DNA from 3 places in the Marinobacter sp. V032 genome. Region 1 is predicted to be linked to each of the others. Evidence: riboswitches for the same ligand, from Rfam matches in the RefSeq annotation. Region 1 holds a riboswitch; each other region holds the start of a gene.
The links. A riboswitch is a leader RNA that binds a small molecule or an ion and turns the genes downstream of it on or off. The one in region 1 is predicted to bind cobalamin.
Positions count from the first base shown of each region.

Region 2: linked by a shared signal. The riboswitch ahead of ACUN9X_RS02940 (ribonucleoside-diphosphate reductase subunit alpha) and the one ahead of ACUN9X_RS04105 (ABC transporter substrate-binding protein) in region 1 are both predicted to bind cobalamin.
Region 3: linked by a shared signal. The riboswitch ahead of ACUN9X_RS11175 (CbtB domain-containing protein) and the one ahead of ACUN9X_RS04105 (ABC transporter substrate-binding protein) in region 1 are both predicted to bind cobalamin.

Region 1 covers NZ_JBQXYE010000001.1:892,683-899,069, reverse strand. Annotated here, with positions in the region: gene ACUN9X_RS04130 (ATP-dependent helicase) at 1-32, shown strand, start outside; gene ACUN9X_RS04125 (OmpA family protein) at 223-1,410, shown strand; gene ACUN9X_RS04120 (DUF4124 domain-containing protein) at 1,490-1,975, shown strand; gene ACUN9X_RS04115 (methyltransferase) at 1,960-3,210, opposite strand; gene ACUN9X_RS04110 (SelT/SelW/SelH family protein) at 3,203-3,484, opposite strand; cobalamin riboswitch at 3,605-3,847, shown strand; gene ACUN9X_RS04105 (ABC transporter substrate-binding protein) at 3,987-5,003, shown strand; gene ACUN9X_RS04100 (FecCD family ABC transporter permease) at 5,000-6,070, shown strand; gene ACUN9X_RS04095 (ABC transporter ATP-binding protein) at 6,067-6,387, shown strand, end outside.
Region 2 covers NZ_JBQXYE010000001.1:630,137-636,523, reverse strand. Annotated here, with positions in the region: gene ACUN9X_RS02940 (ribonucleoside-diphosphate reductase subunit alpha) at 1-1,656, opposite strand, end outside; cobalamin riboswitch at 1,796-2,059, opposite strand; gene ACUN9X_RS02935 (DUF3047 domain-containing protein) at 2,190-2,921, shown strand; gene ACUN9X_RS02930 (substrate-binding periplasmic protein) at 2,939-3,724, opposite strand; gene ACUN9X_RS02925 (substrate-binding periplasmic protein) at 3,806-4,654, opposite strand; gene ACUN9X_RS02920 (universal stress protein) at 4,854-5,735, opposite strand; gene ACUN9X_RS02915 (SulP family inorganic anion transporter) at 5,810-6,387, opposite strand, start outside.
Region 3 covers NZ_JBQXYE010000001.1:2,456,509-2,462,895, reverse strand. Annotated here, with positions in the region: partial or broken gene ACUN9X_RS11185 (ATP-binding protein) at 1-921, opposite strand, end outside; gene ACUN9X_RS11180 (CbtA family protein) at 902-1,750, opposite strand; gene ACUN9X_RS11175 (CbtB domain-containing protein) at 1,840-2,031, opposite strand; cobalamin riboswitch at 2,066-2,277, opposite strand; gene bluB (5,6-dimethylbenzimidazole synthase) at 2,365-3,069, opposite strand; gene ACUN9X_RS11165 (cobyric acid synthase) at 3,096-4,580, opposite strand; gene cobD (threonine-phosphate decarboxylase CobD) at 4,577-5,662, opposite strand; gene cbiB (adenosylcobinamide-phosphate synthase CbiB) at 5,659-6,387, opposite strand, start outside.

The sequences.
Region 1 (6,387 bases):
ACCTGTATTTTCGACCAGCTGACACACCCTGAAGCCAACGGAAAATTGATCAAATTGCACCCGGAAAGATGTTATTTCTGCAATATTTGCCTCAAAACCTGTCCAATATGAATCTCATCACTTAAATTGTTCGTAAGAGGTTGAATGCTCGATAAAGCGCTCACCCAAAAATAATAAGAAGATTAACGACGATACAAATAACCGAATGAACAGGAGGTTCCAATGACCCTGATGCGTCCTTTTGCAGCAGCCGCACTCATGGCGGCCGTAGCGACACCGGCTATGGCTGAAGAAGTCGATCAACAAAAAATCTATATCAATCCGTTCATGGGCTTTCAGCTCTTTGACGATAAACGGGATCTAAGCGAAACCGCCACCTTCGGCGCCGGACTTGAATACCGCTTTCTGCCCAGCTGGGCACTGGAAGCTGTCTGGTCACGGGGCGACGCAGACCGTAAATACGTGCCTGGCGGTAGCGATTTTGACGATTACCGCCTGGATGGCCTGTACTACTTCGGCGAAATCCAGGATACCTGGAACCCGTACCTGGCCACCGGTGCCGGCCATACCGAGTTTGAAGCACTGGGTGGCGGCATCAATGGCGAGACCCGCCTGAACGTTGGCGGCGGTGTGCGCTATAACATTAGCGACAACCTCTCCCTGCGCGGTGATATCCGTGAATTCTATAGCCTGGACGAAGAAGCCTTCGACACGCTTGCAACGGTCGGTATCAGCATCGGCTTCGGTATGGCCGGTGCCAAGTCTGAGCCTCAGGATAGCGACAATGACGGCGTCATGGATGACACCGATCAGTGCCCCAATACCGCACCAGGCGCCCAGGTTGACGCGACCGGCTGCGAAATCGAAGCCGACGCTGACAATGACGGCGTAGTCGACAGCCAGGATCAGTGCCCCAACACGCCTGCTGGCGCCGAAGTGAACAGCACAGGCTGTGAGCTCGATAGCGATAACGATGGCGTGGTCAACAGCAAAGATCAGTGCCCGGGTACCGAAGCAGGTGCAACGGTTGATGAAAAGGGTTGTACCGGTGTCACCGAAGCGGTTGAAACCTTCACGCTTGAAGTCCAGTTCCCGCTGAACAGCGCCGTTATCGGCGACCAGTATGACAGCGAACTCCAGCGTGTGGCCGACTTCATGGAAGAGCATCCGGAAACCGTTGTTGAAATTGCAGGCCATTCCGATAGCAGTGGTAAAGCAGAATATAACCAGGCGCTGTCACAGCGTCGTGCAGAAGCCGTTGCCAAGCGTCTGACCAACCGTCTGGGCGTGGAGCAATCACGGGTTTCAGCCACCGGTTATGGTGAATCAGAGCCTGTAGCGGATAACTCAACAGCCGCTGGCCGTGCCGACAACCGTCGGGTTGAAGCGCGGATTCAGATAGAGCGGTAAGTATGACGCTCTGAATCAAAAGCCGCCCGCGTCAGTTATGGCCCGGGCGGCTTTTTTTACTCAAAGGGTTCTTGTCAATATGCGCCGTCACGTCTTTCTGTTCGCTGGAATCCTGTTGCTAAGCGCAAGCGCATCAGCCCAGGTCTATAAATGCGAAGGCCCCGAGGGCGTGCGCTATTCCGACAGCCCCTGCGGAGAAAATGCTGAGCGCATTACCATTCCGGACAACCGAATTGGTGGCAGCTTTAACAGCAACCTGCCCCCACAGCCCGAACCCGCAACCGAACAAGCGCAACCCGAAGAACGGGCCGCAAGCTCCAACCCGCCGAGCCCCTGCAAGTTCATCAACTCCACTGACCTGCGGCGTTATATCATCCGTGAACAAGTCGTGAAGGGAATGACCAAGGACAACGTGCTGGACGCTTTTGGCCGGCCACCGGAAACCTATCCGACACCTCAGGAAACCTGGGTGTACTCCACGGATTACTACGGCATGCTCTACGAATTGACCTACGTGTACTTTCGGGATGGCTGCGTTGAGAAGGTGGTCTACCGCAAACCCTGACGTTCCGTTTGGTTGATTTTCAAACAGGCATCAATCAACAGGTTTCGCGGCGTCGACTCCCGTTCACAAAAAGTGCCCCATCTCACCTGAAACCCCTGCTCCTGCAGGTACAGCACGTAATCCAGCACCAACCAGAGCTCGAGTGGCCGTCTAAAAAGATGCTGCACCAGCTCGTGCTGGCGTACCTGCAGCAGTCGCTGCTCGCCGTAAGCCTGCCATTTTGGATAATCAACATGCGCAGGCAAGTTGAGCGCTTTAGTCTGGGCGGCCCAGCGACAGAAGCCGGAAAAATCCCCCTGATTCAAATGCGTTGGAGACGTTGGTACCGGCAGGTAGTCATCACTCGAGCGCAGCGCTCGTTGCAACCCGTCAAACCCCAGCCGCCAGGCTCGCAGACGTTCTCTCTGCACTGTTTCCCTGGCCGGCGCTGTCACCGTTTCCTGAACCGCCAGACGACTCTCCCGGGTGCTCAAGGCCAGCCGGTCAGACTGTGAGGACACGAAATGTGACAGCGGGCTATGGCGAGTATCCCGGGTCAGGTGATAACAACAAGGGGAGAAGCTGATACGCGGCAGCCGCTGCTGCACGCTCCGCGTCAACAGGCGCTTGTGAAGGTCGCCACAGGCATGCAGCGCTACCGCGTGAGTGTCGGCCGGCATCTGAAGCGAAGGCGCGAGCACGTCCTGCCCGTGTATCGTCACCGCATCACCATAGCGCCGGGCAAGGGCGTTGCCTTGCTGAACCAGCGACGATGCCCACTCCATTCCGCACACACCTGACGGTGCAGTCGAAGCCAGGGTGCGCGCCAGGTGCCCTTTGCCACAGCACCAGTCCAGAACCCTGTGAGACAGCGGCTGTATCGCCCCGGCAAACCGACCCGCCTGCAAACGTTTGCGACCGGGCATATCCACTGCTCGGGTTTCCGGAAGGCTCAGATCAGCACCCGACAGGTCGGGTAGTCGAATCAGGGACGACCTTTGCGCCAGTGCCGGCACATCCTCACTCAGCAGATCCGCCAGTTGGTCTGGATGTTGCTCATAGAAATCACAGGTCGCGCTGTCGAAAGCACCAAGGCGTCGGGCCGTGGCAGAATACGCCAGGCACCACTCAGGTTCCGGCGTTGCAAATGGCACGTATTGCCAGAGCACGCGATGATCCCGAAGCCAGGTATTCAAGGCCAGCCAGTGCTGATCGGATGGCACATCTGCACCGCAGCCTGCAATCAGTTCAGGCATCCTTGCGATCCGCGTGACCCAGCGACCTCTCGGGCGAGACAAGATCACGCACAACCTGCTTCAGCTCTGTGATCTCGGGAAACCGGCCCGCCTCTTTGCGGGACCAGACCCGCTGCCCGTCAGCGTAGACTTCAAAAACGCCACCGGTGCCCGGCTTCAAGGTCAATTCGGTGATTTCGTCTTCAAATGTGCTCAGCAGCTCCTGCGCCATCCAGGCAGAACGGAGCATCCAGCGGCACTGCGTGCAATAGTGAATTTCAATCCGGCTCGACATGAAACAGCTCCGTTATGAGAGATAGGTGACCTCTGACTGGGTCTATTTTCGCGCACTCTATCGCGCCTTGGCCAGACACCCCCGACGCCTACCGCCTTCCTTGCCATCATTGGGCAACCTGTATATTCTCGCCCTGTCGGTTTCCTTCGGGAACCAGGGAGCCTTTGAAAAAGGCTCCTAATAGGGAATTCGCCGCGAGACTGCCTGTTGAGCTATCCGTTCAACGATCCGCGAACCGAAACTGCCCCCGCAACTGTAGGCGATGAGCAAGGCCCCTTCGTAGCCACTGGGAAACACATCCCGGGAAGGCCGGGCCTGCGATGATGCGCCAGTCAGGAGACCTGCCGACACGAGTTTCATAACGCCGGGCGGGGTGTCCCGGGGGAAGGAAGGTTAAGGCCTGTTTCATATTCCGGCGTGCACTCTTCGGCGCCTCTGGTAATCGGCGCTTCCGGACCACTGGACCCCCTTGTCCAATTCTCGTAGATCCGGAGACACGCTCATGCATCCCGTTCGCCAACTGCTGGCCGCGTTATTGATTCTGCCTGCACCCCATGCTGCTTTCGCCGCGACCCATTATCCGCTTTCGTTGACCAATTGTGGGGTTGAACTCCGTTTTGAGTCAGCACCCGAACGCAGTGTCACCGTCGGGCAATCCGCCACCGAAATGCTCTACATGCTGGGACTCGCTGATACCGTTGAAGGCACATCAGTCTGGTTTAACCCGGTGCTGCCACAATTCAGTAAGATCAATGCCGGCATCAAGCGGATAGCGGACAACGACCCCAGCTTCGAAGCGATAGTAAACAAAAAGCCCGATCTGGTGGCCGTTCAGTATGAGTGGCATGTGGGCCCGACCGGCAGCGTAGGCTCGCGTCGGCAGTTTCACGATCTCGGCATCAATACCTACATCATGCCCGCCGATTGCGACACCAAAAATAACGCCACCGGCGGCGATGGCACCCGGCTCGCTGCGTTCTCCACCGCGTCTGTCTACAAGGGTATTAACCAGCTGGCCACCATTTTCGACGTGCAGTCAGCAGGCGCAGCGCTGGTAAACGATCTCAAAGCGCGCGAAGCCCAAGCTGTAATGCGCGCCGAAAACCTGGATCTGCCTGACGACCTGTCCGCTGTCTTCTGGTTCTCCTCTCCCGATCTCGAGACCGATCCTTATGTCGCCGGCCGTCTGGGTGCACCAGGCTACATGATGGAGAAGCTGGGCATCCGCAACGTTATCGAATCCGATGAGGAGTGGCCCACTGTCGGCTGGGAGACCATCGCCAAGGCTGATCCGGATCTGATTGTCATTGCCTACATGGATCGCCGTCGCTACGCCGCAGATGACGTGCAGAAGAAACGGGATTTTCTGCGTAAGGATCCGGTTGCCAGTCAGATGACAGCAGTGAAAGCCGGCCGTATTGTGGAAATGGATGCCCACGCCATGAGTGCCACAATGCGCACCATCTTCGGTCTTGAGTCACTGGCCGATGCCTTGTCGGACATGACGTTTACCCCATGAGCCCACTACTGGCAGCCGGAGCCTTCACCCGCCCTATCCTGCGCTGGTTCTGGCTGACGCCGCTTATTCTGGTGATTGCCCTGATTGCCGGCACCGCCATTGGTGAAACGTCGATCCCGATTGACATCATTCTCAAGGTACTGGCGAACAAGCTCTGGGATGCAGGCTATGCTGTTGATCCGATCGATTCCGGCATTGTCTGGAGTTACCGTCTGAGCCGGGCCATTGTCGCTGCCAGTTGCGGCACCGGCCTTGCGCTCGCCGGCGTTGTGCTGCAGGCGTTGCTGCGGAACCCGCTGGCCGACCCCTTCCTGATGGGCATCTCCGCCGGCGCCTCAACCGGTGCCGTCTCCGTAACCGTCGCCGGCCTGGGCGCAGGCGCGGTCACGCTGTCCGCAGGTGCTTTCGCCGGCGCTTGCCTGGCCTTTGGGCTGGTGGTGCTGCTTGCCCGCGCGGCCGGCAGCGGCACGGGTGGTGGCGGGCGGGGTATTCAGACCGCAGGGGCGATCATCCTCGCCGGCATTGCCGGATCCCAGCTGTTCAATGCGCTTACGGCGTTCATCATTACCAAGTCCGCTAATGCAGAGGAGGCCCGTGGCATCATGTTCTGGTTGCTGGGCAGCCTCTCCGGTGTGCGCTGGGAAGACGTCATGCTTGCGGTACCCGCTGCTGTCGGCGGGCTGCTGGTCTGCCTCTGGCACATGCGGGCATTGGATGCTTTCACCTTCGGTGTCGACAGCGCCTCTTCCATGGGAGTCGCTGTACGGCCAGTGCGGGGCATTCTAATCGGGGTCATGGCCCTGGTAACCGCGGTGATGGTATCAATGGTCGGTGCTATCGGCTTTGTGGGCCTTGTCATTCCCCATGCCATGCGCTTTATCGTGGGCAGCCAGCACGCCCGTCTGATTCCCGCCTCGGCACTGGCCGGCGCGGTCTTCCTGATTGGTTCGGATGTGCTGTCCCGCGTTTTGGTGCCCGGGCAGGTACTGCCTATCGGTGTCATCACCTCGCTGATCGGCGCACCGGCGTTTGCACTGATACTGATCCGTGGTACGGGGGCTCGATGAGACTGACAGCCGAACATCTGGACTGGACCGTACAGAGCAAAAAACTGCTTGATAACGTCAGTCTTACAGTCGAGCCCGGCCAGAACTATGGTCTGGTGGGGCCGAATGGCTCAGGGAAAACCACCCTGCTGAAACTTCTGGCCGGGCTGCGAAAGCCAAGAACCGGACAAGTGCTGCTAGATGGCCAACCAATATCACGCATGCGTCAGCGGGATATTGCACAAACACTTGCGCTGGTAGAACAGCAGGCCGAAACGACCGACCGGCTCAATGTACGGCAAGCCGTGGGGCTGGGCCGAACGCCTTTTCTGTCTCCC
Region 2 (6,387 bases), 260 kb from region 1:
ATCTTTGAACGTGATCCAGGGATGGCCGGTTTCGAACAGCACGGTCAACATCTTCCGCCACAGCTGCTTCGCCGGGACAGTCTTGAACAGGCTGATTTCGCCCCGCTCGGCCTTGGCTTCGTATTCTTCATAACGGGTGCGGAACGCAGCACCGTACAGATCGTGCAGATCCGGCACGTCGTTAGGCGAGAACAGTGTCCAGTTGGCGTCGGCGCGCATCCGCTCCAGCAGTAGATCCGGCACCCAGTTGGCGGTGTTCATGTCGTGAGTGCGGCGGCGCTCGTCACCGGTGTTCTTGCGCAGCTCGAGAAATTCCTCGATATCCAGATGCCAGGATTCCAGATAGGCACAAACGGCGCCTTTACGTTTGCCTCCCTGGTTTACTGCGACGGCAGTGTCGTTGACCACCTTGAGAAAGGGCACTACGCCCTGGCTACGGCCATTGGTGCCTTTGATGTGGGCACCCAGCGATCGCACCGGCGTCCAGTCGTTACCCAGACCGCCCGCCCATTTCGATAGCAATGCGTTGTCCTTGATCGCGCCGTAAATGCCGTCGAGGTCATCGCTGACGGTGGTCAGGTAACAGGATGAGAGCTGTGAATGGCGGGTGCCGCTGTTAAATAGCGTAGGTGTGGATGCCATATAGTCGAATGACGACAGCAGCTCATAGAATTCGATAGCACGCGCATCCAGATCATCCTCGCGTAGCGACAACCCCATCGCGACCCGCATGAAGAATACCTGCGGCAATTCCAGGCGCTTGTCGTTCAGGTGGATAAAGTACCGGTCGTAGAGGGTTTGCAGCCCGAGGAAACTGAACTGGAGATCGCGTTCCGGCTTGAGGGCGGCGCCCAGCCGGTCGAGATCAAAATCCGCCAGCGCCGGGTCCAACAGCTCACGTTCAATACCCAGTGCGATAAAACGGGTCAGTGCCTGCGGGTAGACATCCACCAACGGCGTTTGCATGGGCAGTTCCAACACCCGGCCGGATTCCAGTCGCAGCTGTTCCAGCAGCAGGCGCGCGGTCACCGCGCTGTAGTCGGGCTCCTGTTCTATGCGGCCGCGCGCGGTCATGATGAGCGCGTTGAGGACGTCGTGTTCGGGGATACCGTCATACAGATTGCGCAGGGCATCGTCGACAATGGTGTCCGCATCAACGCCGTCCAGGCCAGCGCAGGCCTGTTCGACCTGATACTTCATCAGCCCCAGATCCAGCGGTGCGCTCTGTTTGTCCGCCAGCATAACTCTCAGGGTTGGGTGCTCTTCTACCGGCGCCAGTTGGGCGCGCTCCTGAGCGTGGGCTTCGCGATAGAGCACATAGGCGCGGGCGACTTTATGTGCTTCACCGCGCATCAGTTCAAGCTCGACCTGATCCTGAATATCTTCAATATGCACGGTGCCACCCGCCTGCAATCGCCGGCTCAGGGCGCTGATCACCTGCTGACTGACCTGGCGAACGGCGTCGTGGATATGGGCGGACCCGGCTGCCTTGTCGCCTTCTATCGCGAGAAAGGCTTTGGTGATGGCCACGTCAATTTTGCTGGCATCAAAATCAACGAGCTGGCCGTTGCGCTTGATCACCCGGAGTGAACTGATGGGCGCAGAATCGTGCGCCGTCTTTGTTGAGGCTGGGGCAGAAATAGCCGCACTGGGCATGATGAGTCTCCTGAGTACGCGTTTGAATTCCTTTCCTTCGCGTACGCAGGACGGCAGCCGGCCGTGAAAAAGTTCTCGGGCAGGATCCGTTATCTGCTCACCCTGAGTCGCGAAGGTGCAGTCGAATGGCGCCGTTTGCACGGGCCATACATTCCTGGCTGGTCTTCGGACTCAGGGGCATGCAGGCAAATGTGCCTGCGGCCTAACGTGACGACTTCCCGATTGCTCAGTGTCTGTGCCCGCACAGGTTGTTTTGGAAACGTTGTTTCGAGAACGTTTTTCCGAAAACTCTGTGCGGCACCGGTCACGCGCGTTCCCCAATACCGCTGCGCGTCAGTTCCGGAGTCTCACCGGATTCCCGCGGGAAGCGTGTTGCTTCCCCGCCACTCATCATCGCAGGATCGATTGATTACTCAATAATCACTACATATGGTGGCTGACCAAGAATAAAAACACTATATAGACCAGGTAGACGGGCAACAAGTAAAGTTTCAGAATGGCACGACAGATTCTGATTTCGCCCTGGAGCGTTTATGTCGTCACTTGTCCCCGTCTTTACCCTACTGCTATTGCTGCTGACGACACTGCCCGCGCCGGCCTGGGCGGAGGCGAGCGATCAGTCAGTCCCTCCCTTCTCCGCCATGACATCATTGGATGACGGATGGGCGCCGCTGGAATTTCCCAGTATCGACAAGCTCAGCCGCTACACACTGGTTGATGAAGACGGGGTTCAGGTGGTGCGGGCGGAAACCGATGGTGGTGCTTCAGGGCTGATTGCCAGGGTGTCGATTGTGCCGCGTGATCGGCTGATTCTGCGTTGGCGCTGGAAGGTCAGTGGGGTTTTCAAAGCGGGTGATGCGCGCAAAAAGTCCGGAGATGACTATCCTGCCCGCATCTACGTTGCCTTTCAGTTTGATCCGGACAGTGCCGGTTTCTTTGAGCGTGCCAAACGCAAAACAGCAGAGCTACTGTATGGCGATGCCCTGCCCGGTAACGCGCTGAACTATATCTGGGCCAATAAGCTGCCGGTCGGCGAGATCGTCACCAATCCGTTCACAGAGCAGACGATGATGATTGCCGTCACCAGCGGTGACGAAGAGGCGGGGCAATGGATCACTGTAGAGCGGGATATCGTGGCCGACTATAAGGCCGCATTCGGGGAGGCGCCGCCGGAGATCATGGGGATCGGAATTATGAGCGATTCAGACAATACCGGCGAATCGGCAACGGCTTGGTACGGCGATATCCTCGTCGAACACCCATAGCCGGGTGTTGCTGATCGCTAATCTTCGGGTGTTTCGGGATGTTCAGCAAGCGGGGCAAGGCGGTCATGCTGCAAGTGCCGCAACTGACCCGATGCGATCAATGACTGATAGGCCGCATCCAGCCGGTCAACGACACGCTGGGCATCCGGATGTTGGCGTGACACGACAAAAGCGCCACGTAGTTGATAGATAGGCGCGCCTTCAAGCGCCAGTTCCGGAAACTTTTGCTGCTCCGCGTATACGGGTTCGTCGTAATCGAGCAGGTAGTCGGCGCGCCCTAGCTGCATCATCGTCAGGGCAGCATGGTGATTGGGGGCTGCGGCTGTTTTCTCTGGATCAAGGTCAACATTGTCCAGCACATTGAGATAGGTGAAGCCGGCAATCAGCAGGAGTCGCTTGCCTTCAAGCTCCGACACTGAGGTAATATCCGGTACGCCTTTTTTGTGGAACGCCATCAACCGGATCGTCATGGGGCTGCTGGCGCTCTCGACAACCTTGTCTTTCAGCACCGGAAGATCGGCCACGCCCAACCATAAATCAATGTTGCCCTGCGCAAGATATCGGTACACCCGCGCGATCGGCAGCGATTTCCATTTGACGGCATAACCGGCCATTTCGGCAACCGCTTCCGTCATATCCACCCAGGGGCCTGCTGGCTCGCCACTTTCATCGGTATAGTTGAAGGGTGGGAATTCAATATAACCCACGCGCAACTCTGGCAGGCTCCTGGCCGCCACTGGCGCGGCAAGCAGCATGCCCGCCAGCCAAAAACAGATCAGTCGTCTTACCGGGGCAGCCGTCATGGCGCTTCCCTTATTACCTTTGAATCTGAACACAAACCAATCCGTAACATTGATAAGTTGCCCTTCCCAACACGGCTACCGTTACTCGCCAACGCCGGCGGGTGCTTGACGAACCAGACTCTCAGGGAAGCCCGGCAAAGTGCCCGGAGCGGGGCTGGAGAAGTCTGTCGAGTGGCCATCCCTTTCTCGCAAACGCTGATACGCGGCATCAAATTCATCACGGTATCGCACGGCGTCAGGTCTTTCCCGCGAGAAAATCCAGCCGGCGATCCGTTCACGCACAAACGAATGCTGTAATCCTTTGAAGCTGTCGTGCCCCGGCGTTGATTTGATTGGCTCCACATAATCGAGCAGGTAGTCCCCCCTGTCCCGCTGCAACATATCAAGGGCTGACCGATGATTGGTGGTATAGGTCAGTTCCACGTCATCCAGCCCCTTCAGATAGTTCGCAAGCCCGCCGTAGGTGTACCCCGAGATAAGAATCAGCCGTTTACCCCGCAGATCATCAAATTGGGTCAGCGGGGGGGTGTCGCCAAGAAACCAGGCCGCCAACTCTACCCGAATGGGGTGGCTGGCACTGACAATTACCTGCTTTTCGAGCATTGGAATACCCGTCAGTCCCGGCCAGACGTCAATCCGCCCTTGCTGCAGAAACAGGTAGATCCGGCTGATAGGCAGATAAACGAATTCGACGCGATAGCCCGCCTCTTCCGCTACTCTCTGGCTCAGCTCGATAAACGACCCGGCCGCTTCACCAGCGTCATTTTGATATTCATAGGGGGGAAACTCGACATAACCGATACGCAGCAATGGTTTTTCTGCCGCCGCGACAAATGCCGGTATCGACAGGACCATCAGCAACACGACGCATCGCACTCGCTGGTACGCTCGGTACCCGAAGCCGTTACACAACGAAAGAGATGCTGCCATTAAAAATGGCTCCAGGGAGTGAACTGCACAATTACGCCGTAGGTTCTGATTATTGTCATTGTGATTCAGAGCCTACCGCAAGCGCATAAAGTCAGGCTAGTAGAATTTTGTCTCACTGTGACGCTAATGCCCGGCGGCCTTTAAGCCGGCCACACCGGATCGCTTGCGTGCTGGCACGGGCAACCAGCACGCCATGCGTTTATCGCAGTATAACGAGCGGAGTGGTGCTGGTTTTCAACATGTTGGTGGTCGTGCTGCCCACCAGAAACTGGCGAATGCGAGAGTGTCCGTAAGCGCCCATTACCAGCAGATCAATCGCGTTTTCCTGTTGATAGCTGTGCAGCGTTTTTTCAACATCGCCCTCGCGGATTGCAAGATGAACTTCACAACCGCTCGCAGCCAAGGCTTTCTCGGCAGTGCGTAGTTGGTTCCAGCGTTCCTCCGATTCAGTCGCGACCATCACCAGATGCAACGGAAATGCCTTGAAGATCGGACTGCTGGCCAGCAGTTCAACACCCCGCATGGCGGTTTCACTGCCATCGAATGCCAGCATGGCGCTACGCGGTTCGGTGTATTCATCCGGCACCAGCAAAATCGGGCGATGCAATGTGCGAATGACGGTTTCAAGCTGACTGCCGATATGCACATCACGATCGGTACTGCTTTCGCCGTGCAGGCCCACCACCAGCAAACGGATGTCCGCTTCGATATCCAGCAGGCACTCGCCCAGATCACCATGGCGCTGACGCTGGACAATGGAGGTGACCCCATCGTCTGTCACCCGGCGTTCTGCAGCTTCGAGCATGTGCTTGCCTTGCTCCAGCGCCAGCTTGCTGCGCTGCTGGTCCAGTTCCGCCAGTTCTTCCAGCAGATGCTCGCGACTACCCAGCCCGATACTGCCGGCCAGATCCGGCTCAGTCGGATACCGGCCATGATCCAGTACATGGAACAGCATCAGCGAGGCTGCCAGACGCTGGCTGGCCCAGGCGGCGTAATCACACACCGCGGTGGTCGATCGGGAACCGTCGATACAGGCTACAACGTGGTTGGTGGCTGCCGGGGGCACGACGTCTTGGCTCATGTACACCTCGTTTCGGATCTTGTTTTAATCATTTGGCACCGGTCTATCATGCACCGACAGACCGGTGTCCGTCATTAGTGTCCGATCAGGCCATCGGCTGCTTCGGCTTTGTCGTGCACGCCAAAGCGGTCGACAATGGTGCTGCTTGCTTCATTCAGGCCGATCACTTCTACATCTGCCCCTTCACGGCGGAACTTGATCACGGCTTTGTCGAGCGCGCCCACAGCGGTTATATCCCAGAAGTGCGCCCGGCTGAGATCAATCACGACCTCATCCACCGCTTCCTTGAAATCAAACGACGACAGGAACTTTTCGGTGGAGCTGAAGAACACCTGGCCTACCACAGTGTAAACCCGCTTGCTGCCGGTTTCGTTGATCTCGGAGGTGACCGCCATGTAGTGCCCGATCTTGTTGGCGAAGAACAACGCAGCCAAGAGCACACCGGCAAACACACCCAGCGCCAGGTTATGAGTCGCCACCACCACAATTACCGTCACCAGCATGACGATATTGGTAGAAAGCGGATACTTGCGCAGGTTGCGCAGCGAATCCCAGCTGAAAGTACCGATGGAAACCATGATCATCACAGACACCAATGCTGCCATTGGGATCTGGACCAACCATTCGTCCAAAACCAGCACCATCACCAGCA
Region 3 (6,387 bases), 1.6 Mb from region 1:
CGAACGATCGCCACCGGGTGGTGTCGATCCGCCGGCGGGCGGTTCCCCGGCCGCTTTTCGGCGATGCGCCAGCACCCAGCCTTCAACCGCATCCAGATCTTCAGCCGTGATGCAGTCTGCATTACGCCAGGCAGCATGAGCTTGCGCTGCACGATGCCATGTCACATCGGCCCTCAGGCCTTCCACCGCTGCGGACTGGCAGCGCATGGCAATGTGTTCGTAGACCCAATCTTCAGCTGTAACCGAAGACAGTGCTTCGCGCGCAAGGCGAAGCCGTTCAGTCAGGTTCGCCTGCTCCGGCTGCCAGTCGTGACAATAGCCGTGGGGATCATGCTCAAACGCTTCCCGTTGGCGTACGATCGCAACCCGCTCCGATACCGGAATCGCATCACCGAGTTCAACACAGAGCCCGAAGCGGTCCAGCAGCTGGGGGCGTAATTCGCCCTCATCGGGGTTCATAGTGCCGATCAGCATAAACCGGGCGTCATGGGTGTGGCTGATCCCTTCGCGCTCCACCACGTTGATGCCCCGGGCTGCAGTGTCGAGCAACAGATCAACCAGCGCGTCGGGTAGCAGATTGACCTCGTCCACATACAGCACACCTTGATGCGCCCTTGCGAGAAGACCGGGTTCGAAGACGACCTTCTGCTCCGACAACACTTGCTGCAGGTTCAGAGCACCGGTGAGACGATCTTCGCTGGTGCCCAGCGGGAGGTTAATGAACGGTGGGTGTTTGCCGTCAGCATCCGATGGCAGCACGTCGGCCAGCCCCCGCGCCATGGTCGACTTGGCAATACCACGGGGGCCGCTGATCAGAACGCCGCCAATCCTGGGATTGATCGCATTCAGCAATAGCGCAGTTTTGAGCGATTGCTGACCCACAATCGCCGAAAACGGAAACTCAGGCTGGGGCGTCGGCATGACCATAGCTCTTGCCTGAGAGGCGCTTCACCGCCAGCGCGCACAAAATGCCAGCCAGCAACCAGAACGCAAGATTGGAAAGCCCGGAGGCCCAGATAAACTGCTGATGCAGCTCGGTTAACGCAGAGACAGCGGCCGGGTCCGTGTTGGCAAACCGGGGACCGGCAGGATGCGCTGGAATCCACAAATAAGGCACCACCAGAAATGGCAGACCAAACAACTTGCGCCAGCGCGGCGCGAGGAAAAGGAAACCGAGGCCCACTGCCGCTGCCACTACCGTAAACAGCCACCAATACTGGCGGGATTCCAGTGCTGCGGCATTCATACCCGGAATTTCAGGCGGCAAACCGATCGAAGGTGCAACGAAAATTGCAAGAAAACCAGCAATACCAAAGGTCAGGCCGGTGAGTGGCGTCGGTTTGAGGAGACCGCGCTCGCGCAGCACATTCATCAAGACCAGCAAAATAGCGGCGAAGCCGATACCCGCCAGAACATTCGACAAAGCGGTGAACAACACGCGCTCTGCACCGTCTGCAGGAGACCAAGCGTTTGCATCATGATGATGCCCGCCCGCGTCGTGTGCTTCAGCCACTTCGTGATGACCGGGAGCAGCGGGTTCGTCGTGGTGATGTGCGGACTGAGCGCCATGCTCATGATGATGCGCGTCAGTGGATTCACCTGCGTGATGATTGACAGCAGGTTGTTCTGCCACTTCAAACTGCTCGGCTGATAACAAAATCGGTGTTACACCAAACGACTGGATAGCCGTCAGGGTCAAACCCAGTACCACACCAATCAGGCAGGCACTGAAAATCAATGAGCGGAACATGCGTTTCCCTCCAGTAAATTTTAAAACTGAGCAATATGCCGTCTGAGATTGTCCCGGACAGCAGTCAGATATGACGGGGCGTCATGTGCTCAGTGGCAGGGAAACACGAATGAGTGCCGGGTATCGTGCGCCGCGTTATGAGCAAAGCTCATCGGCAGGAAACCCACGGCAAACAGAATTACGACGCCAAACACCAGCGCAGCGCCATGCTGGACCAGAGAAGAGGCACCGGATAGAGAACGGGAAGCCCGCTCGGTGGAAGAAGTGCTGATCGTAGACATTTTTTTCTCCTCGGTGCCCGCCGCACCGTTATTGGAATGGATAAACTGACAGGCCGGTCTTCGGGCTTGAACAGGGAGAACGCTTTAGACGTTCTCCATCGCTTGCACCTTCCCGGCTTGCGCCAGTGGTCATTCCAAGCTACTCGCTCTTACCGATGCGGGGGCAGCGTTGGCATTGGCACTATGGCCTCACCAAACTTCCCGATTATCCCCCATATTCGGGGCACCTATCGCTCAAGGAGCAATCGTAATCCATATGGTATAGCACAAGCAATCCGGCAAGCCGGTTTTGCCGGCGTTTCCAGGCTCCGCCAGCCGGGTTTCTGTTAACGATTACAACGGCTTCAGCCAGGGAGATAATTCGTCTGATTCGTCTATAAATTTGCCCCAGCCATTTCGATGCACCAGCTCGGCCAGCGGTAACCGGGAACGCCAGCCTTTCGCCTGCAATTCCGGCTGGTCCAGAAACTCGCTGACGTAACCGATGCAAAGATACGCCAGTGGATAGACGTGATCTGGCAGGCCAAGCGCCCGAGCAAGATCTTCCTGATCGAGAATACTGACCCAACCGACGCCGATACCTTCCGCCCGCGCAGCCAGCCAGAGGTTCTGAACCGCCAGGCAGGTGCTGAAAAGATCCGTCTCGACAATAGAGTTACGACCCAAGACATTCGGACCCCCTCGGCTGCGGTCGCAGGTAATGCAAAGATTAATCGGGCTTTCGAGAATGCCCTGCAGCTTCAGGTTTCGATATTGGTCCTGCCGATCGCCACTGTAATTTTCGGCGGCTTTCTCGTTCTCTCGATCAAACAGCGCCAGCACCGATTTCCGCACCTCAACGCTATCGATAACCAGAAAATCCCAGGGCTGCATAAAGCCGACGGATGGCGCGTGGTGGGCGGCAGTCAGCAGCCGCCCCAGCACTTCCGGCGGAACAGGGTCGGGCAGGAACTGTGAGCGGACGTCACGACGTTCAAATATCGCCCGGTACAACCCCTCGCGTTCCTGATCGGTAAAAGGCTGGCTGTGATCATTCATAACGTCTCGTCCGTCATTGTGTCGCTTTAAGAAGTCTTTGATTCAGTCTGTGCGGGTAACCCCAGCAGATCGTAAAGCCAGTCGATATCCAGCTGCTGCTCAATGTGATCTGCAAGCCGATCCAGCTGCGCCATTCGATGGTGCTGATAATCAACGGACCTGGCGCCTTTTCGAAGCCCCCAATTTGCCAGCAAAGCATCGCAGGCTTCGGGGTGATCAAAAATGCCGTGCATATAGGTACCCATGACCTGCCCGTCAGGACTGACAGCCCCATCTGGCCGACCGTCGACGTCAATAATGGCGGCCGATAGCGCTGCGCCTTCACTGACACCATTGTGCATCTCGTAACCGGTAAATGCAGCGGCACCGGCGCCTGGCAACCTCAATTCACCACTTACGGTTTTCAATTGCTTGCCGGCCACCATACGCGTCGACAAATCAAGCAAACCAAGTCCTTCGACACTACCCTGCTCCCCCTCCAAGCCATCGGGATCGTCAACGGAAAAGCCCAACATCTGGAATCCACCGCAGATGCCAAATACTTTGCCGCCGTAGCGCAGGTGACGCTGAATGACCTCAGGCCAGCCGTGCTTTTTCAACCAATCAAGGTCATGACAGGTGCTTTTACTGCCTGGCAGGATAATGACATCGGCAGGCGGAATGGCCTGCCCTTCAGCAATGAACTGCAGGTCAATATCCGGATGGAGCCGCAATGGGTCAAAATCGTTGTGATTGCTGATTCTCGGTAGCCGGGGAACAATAACCCGCAGCGCTTCCGCTTCGTGGCTACCGGTCAGCCCAACGCTGTCTTCCGCATCCAGAATCAGGCCGCCGAGATAGTGCAGCACGCCGACAACCGGCTTGCCTGTGCGCTCCTCCAGCCAGCGCAGTCCGGGGTCAAGCAACCCCTGATCACCGCGAAACCGGTTGATGACAAAGCCCTTGATACGAGCCTGCTCACTCTCGGACACCAGTTCGAGCGTACCCACCAACTGGGCAAATACGCCGCCCCGGTCGACATCACCGACCAGCAACACCGGGCAGTCCGCTGCCTCAGCAAACCCCATATTGGCGATATCGTTCGCCCGCAGATTGATTTCAGCCGGACTGCCGGCGCCCTCAGCGATGATAACGTCGTAGCGTTCGCTCAGCGCCTGCCATGCCGCCATCACCGATTTCGCAGCTTCGGTCTTGAAGTCGTGATACGCAATCGCATCCATATTGCCGTGAACTTGCCCACGCAGGATGATCTGGGCGCCACAATCACTTTGCGGTTTCAGCAACACCGGGTTCATATCGCTGTGCGGCTCCAAACCGCAAGCCAATGCCTGCAAAGCTGTCGAGCGACCGATTTCGCCGCCATCGATTGTCACTGCACTGTTTAACGCCATGTTCTGGGGCTTGAAGGGGGCCACAGCGACACCACGACGTGCGAGTAGGCGGCACAAGGCAGCTACCACCGTGCTTTTGCCAGCGTCGGAGGTTGTGCCCTGAATCATCAGCGTTGTCATATCTGGGAAGTCTCTGCGTTAGTCCGGGCGAGTGTCTTTTGGGCGATTAACAAGGCTTTGGACAGGTGTTGCCATTCTGCTTCAGTGCCCGGCAATCCGAACCGCAGTGCGTTGGGGTCTTCAAAGCGCCGGACCAGAACACCCTCTCGGGCCAGAGCGTCGGCGAAAGCCTCAGCATGTTGGAACGCACAGTACCGGAACAGGCTGGTGCCGGTGACAGTGGAAAGCCCGGCGTCTACCAGTAGCCGTTGTATTCGCTGACTCGCTTCAGCAAGCCTTGCTGTTGTCTCGATTTGCCAACTGCGGTCGGCCAATGCCAGCGCCATGATAGAGCGCGCCGGGCCACTTATGGCCCAAGGTCCAAGTTCGATAGCAAGCCTGTGTGTTATCTCGGGGTCCCCGATTACCTCCCCGGCCCTCAAGCCGGCCAGCCCGAAAAACTTGCCGAGTGAACGCAGCACAACGAGGCCCGGTTTGTCCGCTATCGGCAACAGGCTTTCCCCACTGCCATCCATGAACGCCTCATCGACTACCAGCCAGCCACTATGACTATGGAGCTGCTCGTGCCATGAAAGGAGCCGCTCCCGAGATACTTTTAAACCCGTCGGGTTGTTAGGGTTGATCCAGACAAGCACATCAAGCGATGCGAGCCAGTGCGAATCGTCTTCAGCGTCAGATGCGAGACTATTCAGCGGCACAGGCACAACCTCATGCCCCGCCCTGGACCAACAGTGAGCATGCTCTTGGTAACCAGGGGCAGGAATACCGACGCGACAAGGTTTACGCAATCTTGGCAACATCTGAATGGCCGCCTGGCTTCCGGAAACCGGCAAACATCCAGCTGAAGAGGGTGCGCCACTCCAACGCCTTATCTCTGTCTCAAGATCGTCATCATCTTCGGGCAGCCTCTGCCAGACAGAGGCAGGTATCTCTGGCACCGGCCAGCCAATCGGGTTAATACCGGTCGATAGATCCAGCCAGTCGTGACGCGGTATACCCCACCGGCGAACCGCCTCCCCCAGCCGGCCGCCGTGCTCCAGACGCTTATCTGGACTCATCACCGTTGCACACTTCACTTTCACGCCCCCGCTCCGGCAAGCGCTAGGAGCACCAGCCCGGCGAGCCAGAACCAGACACCCCGACGCACGAGCTGGATTGAGGCTCGAATGCTTTGAGCGTTCGCCAAAGGGCCTTTCCCAAGTAAGGGGCGTTCACGTAATCCTTCGGCGTAAGGTGCCGGCCCGCCCAGTGAAATATTCAAAGCACCTGCGCCTGCAGCCATCACCGGGCCTGCGTTGGGACTCTCCCACGCAGCCCCCTGCTCGCGCCAGCACTGCAAAGCCAAACGCGTATCACCCAGTAAGGCATAGGTTGTCGCAGTGAGGCGCGCGGGAATCCAGTTCATCACATCGTCCAGCCGTGCCGCGAAACGGCCAAAGTATAAAAATCGTTCATTGCGATAACCCCACATGGCATCCAGCGTATTCGCCATACGGTGCAGAAGCACCCCGGGAAGCCCCGCTACCGCAAACCAGAACAGGCTGGCGAATACCGCATCTGCGCCGTTTTCCAGCATTGATTCCGTTGCGGCTGTCGCAACGCCGGTTTCGGTTAACTCAGCCGGATTACGACTAACAATGCGCCCCACAGCCTCCCGCGAGGCCATCAGATCTTTCGAATCCAGCGCATCGGCAACCACCAGACCGTGCTCAGCCAATCCTCTGAGTGACAACATCAACCACAACACAATCACTTCGATCAGCACCAATACAGGCGTCGGCAGTGAAATGGTCACCAGCCAGCTAAC